DNA from 2 places in the Streptosporangium sp. NPDC023825 genome. Region 1 is predicted to be linked to the other one. Evidence: riboswitches for the same ligand, from Rfam matches in the RefSeq annotation. Region 1 holds a riboswitch; the other holds the start of a gene.
What was found. A riboswitch is a leader RNA that binds a small molecule or an ion and turns the genes downstream of it on or off. The one in region 1 is predicted to bind cobalamin.
Positions count from the first base shown of each region.

Region 2: linked by a shared signal. The riboswitch ahead of AB0G15_RS07705 (CbtB domain-containing protein) and the one ahead of AB0G15_RS23550 (ribonucleoside-diphosphate reductase subunit alpha) in region 1 are both predicted to bind cobalamin.

Region 1 is NZ_JBFAAE010000027.1:85,088-89,274, reverse strand. It holds gene glmS (glutamine--fructose-6-phosphate transaminase (isomerizing)) at 1-718, shown strand, start outside; gene AB0G15_RS23555 (tripartite tricarboxylate transporter substrate-binding protein) at 955-1,974, shown strand; cobalamin riboswitch at 1,979-2,180, shown strand; gene AB0G15_RS23550 (ribonucleoside-diphosphate reductase subunit alpha) at 2,296-4,187, shown strand, end outside.
Region 2 is NZ_JBFAAE010000006.1:38,540-42,726, reverse strand. It holds gene AB0G15_RS07715 (acyltransferase) at 1-612, shown strand, start outside; gene dop (depupylase/deamidase Dop) at 700-2,217, shown strand; cobalamin riboswitch at 2,329-2,458, shown strand; gene AB0G15_RS07705 (CbtB domain-containing protein) at 2,493-2,687, shown strand; gene AB0G15_RS07700 (CbtA family protein) at 2,695-3,435, shown strand; gene AB0G15_RS07695 (histidine phosphatase family protein) at 3,432-3,995, shown strand; gene AB0G15_RS07690 (VWA domain-containing protein) at 4,052-4,187, shown strand, end outside.

The sequences.
Region 1 (4,187 bases):
CAGGGTGCTCGGCATCGTCAACACCGTGGGCAGCGCGATCGCCCGCGAGTGCGACGGCGGGGTCTACCTGCACGCGGGTCCCGAGGTCTCGGTGGCGAGCACCAAGGCGTTCACCTCGACCGCCGTGGCCTTCGCGCTGCTCGCGCTGCACCTGGGCCGGGTGCGTGACCTGTCTCCCGCCGACGGCCGCAGGATCTGCGACGGCCTGCGGAGGCTGCCGGACCAGATCAAGGAGATCCTGGCGCTGGAGCCGCAGATCAAGGAGCTGGCGGGCAGGTACGCCGAGTCGCCGAGCATGATGTTCGTGGGCCGGGTCAGGGGTTACCCGGTGGCCCGCGAGGGCGCGCAGAAGCTCAAGGAGATCTCGTACGTGCACGCCGAGGCGTACCCGGCCAGCGAGCTCAAGCACGGGCCGCTGGCGCTGATCGGCCCGGACATGCCGACGGTGGCGATCGTCCCCGACGACGAGCTGCTGGACAAGAACCTCACCACGCTGGGCGAGATCCGCGCCCGGGGCGGCCGGGTGCTCATGGTGGGCCATCGCACGGCCGACCCCAAGCTGGCCGACGACTGCGTCGTGGTGCCCAAGAACGAGACCGAGCTGGACCCGATCCTGCTGTCGATCCCGCTCCAGCTCTTCGCCTACCACGCCGCTGTGGCGCTGGGCCGGGACGTCGACAAGCCGAGGAACCTGGCCAAGAGCGTCACGGTGGAGTGAAACCACGGCCCCTTCCGTCCCCGCCTCCGCGCCCCCGTCCCCGGCCTGCCGGGGGCGGGGGCGTTCCCCGGAGCCCTCGCGAGACGATCGTCTCCGGTACCCGGATTCACAGCGTCTTTTCCGGTGGCCCGTGTCCGAATGTGGATCACCGGAAGTTCCGGCATACCCCACTTCATCACAGAAAGTGAGGGGAAAGTAACCTATGGTATAGGGGGTTCTTGGGGGAAGGGGCGCTTATGCGCCGTAGGGGGTTTTTCGCACTGGCGGCGGGAGCCGCGGTCGCCGCGGGGTGCGGGGCGGACGGCGGCGCCGACCCGGGGGTGAGGCGCCTGTTCCTTCTCGAGCCGACCGCCGACGGCCACGGCTGGGACGGGATCGCGGGCAGGCTGGCGACCGTTCTGGTCCAGTCGGGACTGGCGCGTACCGCGATGGCCGTCGAGCGGGCGGGGGCCCTGGGCTCCGCGCCGCGCGACGCGTTCGGCGCCTTCCGCGGACCCTTCGCGCGCGAGGGCAGGCTGCTCGTCACCGCGATGCCGATGGTGGCCGCCGCGGAGATCGCCAACACCGCGGCCGTGGTGAGCGCCGCCACCCCCGTCGCCCGCCTGGTCGGCGACTGGGCGGTCCTGGTGGTCCCCTCCGGCTCCCGCCTGCGTACCTTCGAGGACTTCGTCGCGCGGCTGCGGCACGACCCGGCGGGGCTGACGGTCGGAGGCCGGTCGGAGGGCGGCTCCGACCACGTGCTCTACGGCATGATCGGCAAGTGCCTGGGGGTGGACACCCGGCTGCTGGAGTACGCCGGATTCCTCGCCCCCGAGGACGCCGCCGAGGCGCTCCACGTCGGCCGGGTGGCGGCCCTGCTGGGGTCGGCGCGCGCCCTGCGGCCCGAGATCGCCGCGGGCCGCCTGCGGCCCCTGGTGGTCTCCTCCGGCGGCCGGATCGACGGGATCGACGCGCCGACGCTCCTGGAGGTCGACGTCCGCCTGGAGTACAGCGACTGGTGCGGCCTGCTGGGCCCCAAGGGCATGAGCCCGGGGGACCGGGACGCCGCTATCGCCCTGTGTGACAGGATCGACGCCGCGCCGCGCTGGCGTGCCCTGTGCGCGTCCCGTGGCTGGAGCCGGGTCTACCTCAGCGGCGACGAGTTCCGCCAGTGGCTCTCCACCGAGACGGGCCGCACTCGCGGCGTGCTTCACGAGCTCGGACTGTTGAAGTCCTCCGACACAACCTGTTGGGGTAGTTGCGTCCGACGCCCCTAGATGTAGGATCCTGCTCGTTGCTGGTTCGCCCCGCGAGGGGCGAGGCAAGAGGGAACCCGGTGAGATTCCGGGACTGCCCCGCAGCGGTGAACGGGAACGAAAGCCGTCATTGAGCACTGGGTGAACCATGCCTGGGAAGCGACGGCCGGTAGGCATGTGCGATGCGCCCGTGAGTCCGAAGACCTGCCGGTGACGTGAACGTCCAGGGCCTCGTGGGAGGGTCCGCGGAACGAGGCGATCCGGCGTGCCCGGGATCGCTCGCGGACGCGTGCCCATCCGGCGAAGCCGTACGGGGAAGTCCGATCGAGCGAGGGGCACTACGTGACACAGGCATTGGCGGAGACCGCGGCGGGTACCACGGCGGGGAACGCGTCGGACGACCGCAGGCTCGCCATCGACGAGGCGGCCGCCCGGGTGATCACCGATCCCGGGAACTCCAGGGTCGCCGCCGCGATGCTGGCCGAGCTGATCGCCGACGAGGCCGCCGAGCACGGCGTCCGCGACTTCTCCGAGTCCATCGCCGCGACCCACGAGGCGGGGCTGATCCAGGACGGGCTCGCGGAGTTCGTGGCCGCCCACGCCGGGGTGCTGGACGCGCTGGCCGACCCTGGGGCCGACGCCAGGTTCGAGTACTTCGGGCTGCGTACCGTCTACGACCGCTACCTGCTGCGCCACCCGAGGACCCGCAAGGTCCTGGAGCGCCCGCAGCACTTCTTCCTGCGGGTGGCCTGCGGCCTGTCCGAGACCGTCGAGGAGGCCGCCGAGCTGTACGCGCTCATGGCCACCCTGTCCTACCTGCCCAGCTCGCCCACGCTGTTCAACTCCGGCTCCCGCAGGCCCCAGCTCTCCTCGTGCTTCCTGCTCGACTCGCCCCGCGACGAGCTGGAGTCCATCTACGAGCGCTACGGGCAGGTCGCGCGGCTGTCGAAGTACGCGGGGGGCATCGGCATCGCCTGGACCAGGGTCCGCTCGCGGGGCTCGCTGATCCGCGGCACCAACGGCCACTCCAACGGCATCGTGCCCTGGCTGCGCACGCTCGACTCCAGCGTGGCCGCGGTCAACCAGGGCGGCCGGCGCAAGGGCGCGGCCTGCGTCTACCTGGAGCCCTGGCACGCCGACGTCGAGGAGTTCCTGGAACTGCGCGACAACACCGGTGAGGAGGCCCGCCGCACGCACAACCTGAACCTGGCCAACTGGATCCCCGACGAGTTCATGCGCCGGGTCGAGGCCGACGGCGTCTGGTCGCTGTTCGACCCCAAGGAGGTCCCGCACCTCACCGACCTGTACGGCGACGCGTTCGACGACGCCTACCGGGCCGCCGAGGCCGAGGGCCGCTTCACCCGGCAGATCCCCGCCCGCACCCTGTACGGGCGGATGATGCGCACGCTCGCCCAGACCGGCAACGGCTGGATGACCTTCAAGGACGCGGCCAACCGGACCTCCAACCAGACGGCCAGGCCGGAAAACGTCATCCACCTGTCGAACCTCTGCACCGAGATCCTCGAGGTCACCGGCGACGCGGAGACCGCCGTCTGCAACCTCGGCTCGATCAACCTCGCCGCCCACCTGACCGAGGGTTCCTCCGAGGACGGGATCGACTGGGCCCGGCTGCGCGCGACCGTCCGTACCGCCGTGCGGTTCCTCGACCGCACCATCGACCTGGGCTTCTACCCGACCCCCGAGGCGGAGGCGGCCAACCGGAAGTGGCGCCCGATCGGGCTCGGCGTGATGGGCCTGGCCGACGTGCTGTTCGCGCTGCGGCTGCCGTTCGACTCGCCGCGAGCCCTGGAGCTGTCCACCAGGATCTCCGAGGAGATCGCGCTCGCCGCCTACCGGACCTCCTCCGACCTGGCCGTGGAGCGGGGCCGCCACCCCTCGTACGAGGAGACCAGGGCCGCCGCCGGGGTGCTGCACCCCGACCACTACGGGGCGGCGGGATCCGCGGAGTGGGCCGAGCTCAGGGAGCGGATCGCCGGGACCGGCCTGCGCAACTCGCTGATGATCGCGATCGCGCCGACGGCCACGATCGCCTCCATCGCGGGCTGCTACGAGTGCATCGAGCCGCAGGTATCCAACGTCTTCAAGCGCGAGACCCTCTCGGGGGAGTTCCTCCAGGTCAACCGCTATCTCGTCCGCGACCTGCAGGCCCGCGGCCTGTGGACCCCGCTGATCCGTGACGCGATCAAGCGCGCCGACGGCTCCGTCCAGGACAT
Region 2 (4,187 bases), on a different contig from region 1:
CTGGCGGCCGGGTTCTTCACCGGGAGCGACGAGGCCTGGGTCGACCTGGTGGTCATGCCCAAGTACGCGGCGTACTTCGTCGGCGGCATGGCGTTCTTCCTGATGACGAAGTTCGGCCCCAGGCTCGTCCTGTGGTGCCTCGCCGGGATCAGCGGCGGCCTGGCCGTGAACGCGGCGATCGACCGGGTGGCCGGGCGGATCGAGAACGTCGGCTACGCCGCGATGCCCGTGCCCGAGTGGGCCGTGGCCGCCACCGTGATCGGCTTCTACGTGCTCATGGCGATGGTGGCGCTCGGCTGGCTGGGGTGGCTGCGCTGGCGCGGCCTGGTCGTCCTGGGCGCGCTCACCTACCCGCTCTACCTGTTCCACACCCCGGCCGCGGTCCTGATCGTCCCCGCCCTGCGGGACGTGCTGCCGCCCCCGCTGACCGCGCTGGTCACCGTGCTGGCCGCGATGGCGTTCTCCTACCTGGTGTACCGGTTGGCCGAGCGTCCGCTTCAGGAGTTCGTCAAGTCCAGGAGGCGGAGAAGGGCCGCATCCCCGTCCCCGTCACAGCTCCCCGCGCTCTCCTCGATCCCCCTCGCAACGGGCGAAAAGGCTTCGGTGCCATAACTGTCCGACCACCGGGCATAGTGAAGGGTCTAGGGTCGGGAATAGATACCACGGAGAGAATCAGTCCCTGACGAACAGAGGGTGCGCATGACGGTACGGCGGGTGATGGGCATCGAGACCGAGTACGGCATCTCCGTGCCCGGACAGCCGGGGGCCAACGCGATGGTGACCTCCTCTCAGGTCGTGAACGCCTATCTGGCGGCCTCGGCCGCGAGGGCTCGGCGCGCGCGATGGGACTTCGAGGAGGAGAACCCGCTGCGGGACGCACGGGGGTTCGACCTCGCGCGGGAAGTGGCCGACCAGAGCCAGCTGACCGACGAGGACCTCGGCCTGGCGAACGTGATCCTCACGAACGGGGCCCGGCTGTACGTCGACCACGCCCACCCCGAATACTCCACGCCCGAGTGCACCAATCCCCGGGCGGCGGTGATCTGGGACAAGGCGGGCGAGCGGGTGATGCACGACGCGGCGGTCCGCGCCTCGGCGATGCCGGCCAACGCCCCGATCCAGCTCTACAAGAACAACACCGACAACAAGGGCGCCTCCTACGGCTGTCACGAGAACTACCTCATGCGCCGGGCCACCTCGTTCGCCGACATCGTCAGGCACCTGACGCCGTTCTTCGTCTCCCGGCAGGTCGTCACCGGCGCGGGCAAGGTCGGCATCGGCCAGGACTCCCGGGGCGAGGGCTTCCAGATCAGCCAGCGGGCCGACTTCTTCGAGGTCGAGGTGGGCCTGGAGACGACGCTCAAGCGGCCGATCATCAACACCCGGGACGAGCCCCACGCCGACCCGGAGAAATACCGCCGCCTGCACGTCATCATCGGCGACGCCAACATGTCGGAGATCTCGACCTACCTGAAGCTGGGGTCGACCGCGCTCGTCCTGGCCATGATCGAGGACAACTACTTCACCCGCGACCTGGCCGTGGACAACCCCGTCCAGGCCCTGCGCGCGGTCTCGCACGACCCCACGCTCAAGTACGAGATCTCCATGCGCGACGGCCGCAGGCTGACGGCGGTGCAGCTGCAGATGGAGTACCTGGAGCTCGCCCGCAAGTACGCCGAGGAGCGCAGCGCCAACGGCCTGGACGAGCCCACCAAGGACATCCTCGAGCGCTGGGAGTCGGTCCTCACCCGTCTGGCGGAGGACCCGATGCAGCTGTCCGGGGAGCTCGACTGGGTGGCCAAGCTGGAGCTCCTGGAGGGCTACCGCACCCGTGACGGCCTGCCCTGGTCGCATCCGCGCCTGCAGCTCGTCGACCTCCAGTACTCCGACATCCGTCCCGACCGGGGGCTCTACAACCGGCTGGTCGCACGGGGCCGCATGCAGCGCCTGGTCACCGAGGAAGAGGTCCAGCGGGCCATCGAGGTGCCGCCCAACGACACCCGGGCCTACTTTCGCGGCCGCTGCCTGAGCCAGTACAGCGAGTCGGTGGCCGCGGCCTCCTGGGACTCGGTCATCTTCGACATCCCCGGCCGCGAGTCGCTGCAGCGCGTCCCCACCCTTGAGCCGCTGCGCGGCACCAAGGCACACGTGGGCGAGCTGTTCGACCGCTGCCGTACCGCCGCGGAGCTGGTGACGGCGCTGACCGGCGAGCAGTGACTCACGCGAGGGGGGAGGCGGTCCGGCCGGGCCGCCTCCCCCCTCGTCATGCCCGCACCCCGTGACGGCCGGAGCCCGTCAAACCGGACACCCGGATTGACGGGGGACAGAGAACCGGGATACGTTCCGGGTGTTTTGTGGCGGTGCGAGGGAAATCCGGTGAAACTCCGGTGCGGTCGCGCCACTGTAACCGGCTCCCAGGAGCCGGAAGCCAGGTCACACTCGGCCGCCACCGACCTACGAAAAGGGACGCGTCAATCCCGGAGGAGGTAGCCGTGAGCCAGATCTCGGCACCGCACACCCAGCCCATCCCATGGCCCTCGCTCACCCGCTGGCTGCTCGCCGTACCGGTGCTGCTGCTCCTCGCCTACCTGGTCACCTTCGACCAGGGAGCGATCTCACAGGCGGGGAACTACCTGCACGAACTCATGCACGACGGGCGTCACCTGCTCGGCGTGCCGTGCCACTGAGCCACAGGTGATCACCAAACTCATCGTCCGGGGCCTCGTCGTCGGACTGCTCGCAGGGCTGCTCGCGGCCGTCTTCGCCTACACCGTCGGCGAACCTCGCATCGACCAGGCCATCGCGCTGGAGGAGGCGGCCGCGGCCGCCGCCCCGGCCGGACCACACGACGACACCGGGACCGCCGCCCACTCCCACGACGAGGAGGAGGCCCTGGTCAGCAGGGACGGGCAGCGCTTCGGGCTCTTCCTCGCCCTCGGCCTGTACGGCCTGGCGGTCGGGGGCCTGTTCTCCCTCGTCTACGCGGCCGTACGCGGCCGGGCGGGCCCCCGCTCGGAACCGGTGCTCGCGGTCACCCTCGCCGCCGCCGCGTTCACCTCCGTGGTCCTCATCCCCTTCGTGAAGTACCCCGCCAACCCGCCGGCCGTCGGTGACCCGGAGACCATCGACCAGCGCACCGTGCTGTACCTGGTCGCGGTGGTCATCGGGATCCTCGCCGTCGCCGCCGCGGTCGCCGCCTACCGCTACGCCTCGCGGAGCGAACCGTGGGTGCGCTGGCTGTCGGCGGGCGCCACCCTCCTGGTCCCCGTCGTCGCGGCCTGGATCCTCCTGCCGGAGATCTCGGAGGTGCCCCGGGGCTTCCCCGCCGACCTCCTGTGGGACTTCCGGGTCGCCTCCATGGGGACCCAGGTGGTCTTCTGGGCCGGCGTCGGCGCGCTGTTCGCCTTCGCCGCCCGCGGGCGCGGCCCGGTGTGACGACCCCCTCGGGGGTCACCCGCCTGCTCCTGGTCTGCCACGCCTCCACCTCGGCGACGGTACGGGCCGCGTTCCCGGGTGACGAACCACTCGACGAACCCGGCCTGCGCCGGGCCGAGGGGATGGCGCGGGACCTCGGCCCGGGTCCCGCGGCCTGCCCCGCCGAGCTGCGCTGCGTCCAGACGGCGGCGGCGCTCGGCCTGCGGGCCGAGCACGACCCGCTGCTGGCCGACTGCGACTACGGCCGCTGGAGCGGGATGACGCTCGGCGAGGTCGAGGCCGCGGAACCCGAGGCGCTCGCCTCCTGGCTCGGCGACCCCGGCGCGGCGCCGCACGGCGGGGAGCCGGTCACCGCGCTCCTGGCCAGGGTGTCCGGCTGGCTCGCCGTCCGCGCCCCCGGCAGGACCGTCGCGGTCACCCACCCGGCGGTCATCCGCGCCGCGGTCGTCCACGCCCTCGGCGCCCCCGCCCAGGCCTTCTGGCGCGTCGACGTCGCGCCGCTGGCCCGCGTGACGCTCACCGGGCGCGGCGGGCGCTGGCGGCTCAGTTACTTGCCATGACGGTTCGAGCGCCCGGCGACCCTTTGATTCGACGAGACGGACAGGAGATCCCGAAGGTGCGTGACTCCCGCTATCCCTTCACCGCGATCGTGGGGCTGGAGGACCTGAAACTCGCGCTGATCCTCAACGCGGTCTCCCCCCGCGTCGGGGGAGTGCTGGTCAGGGGGGAGAAGGGCACCGCCAAGTCCACGG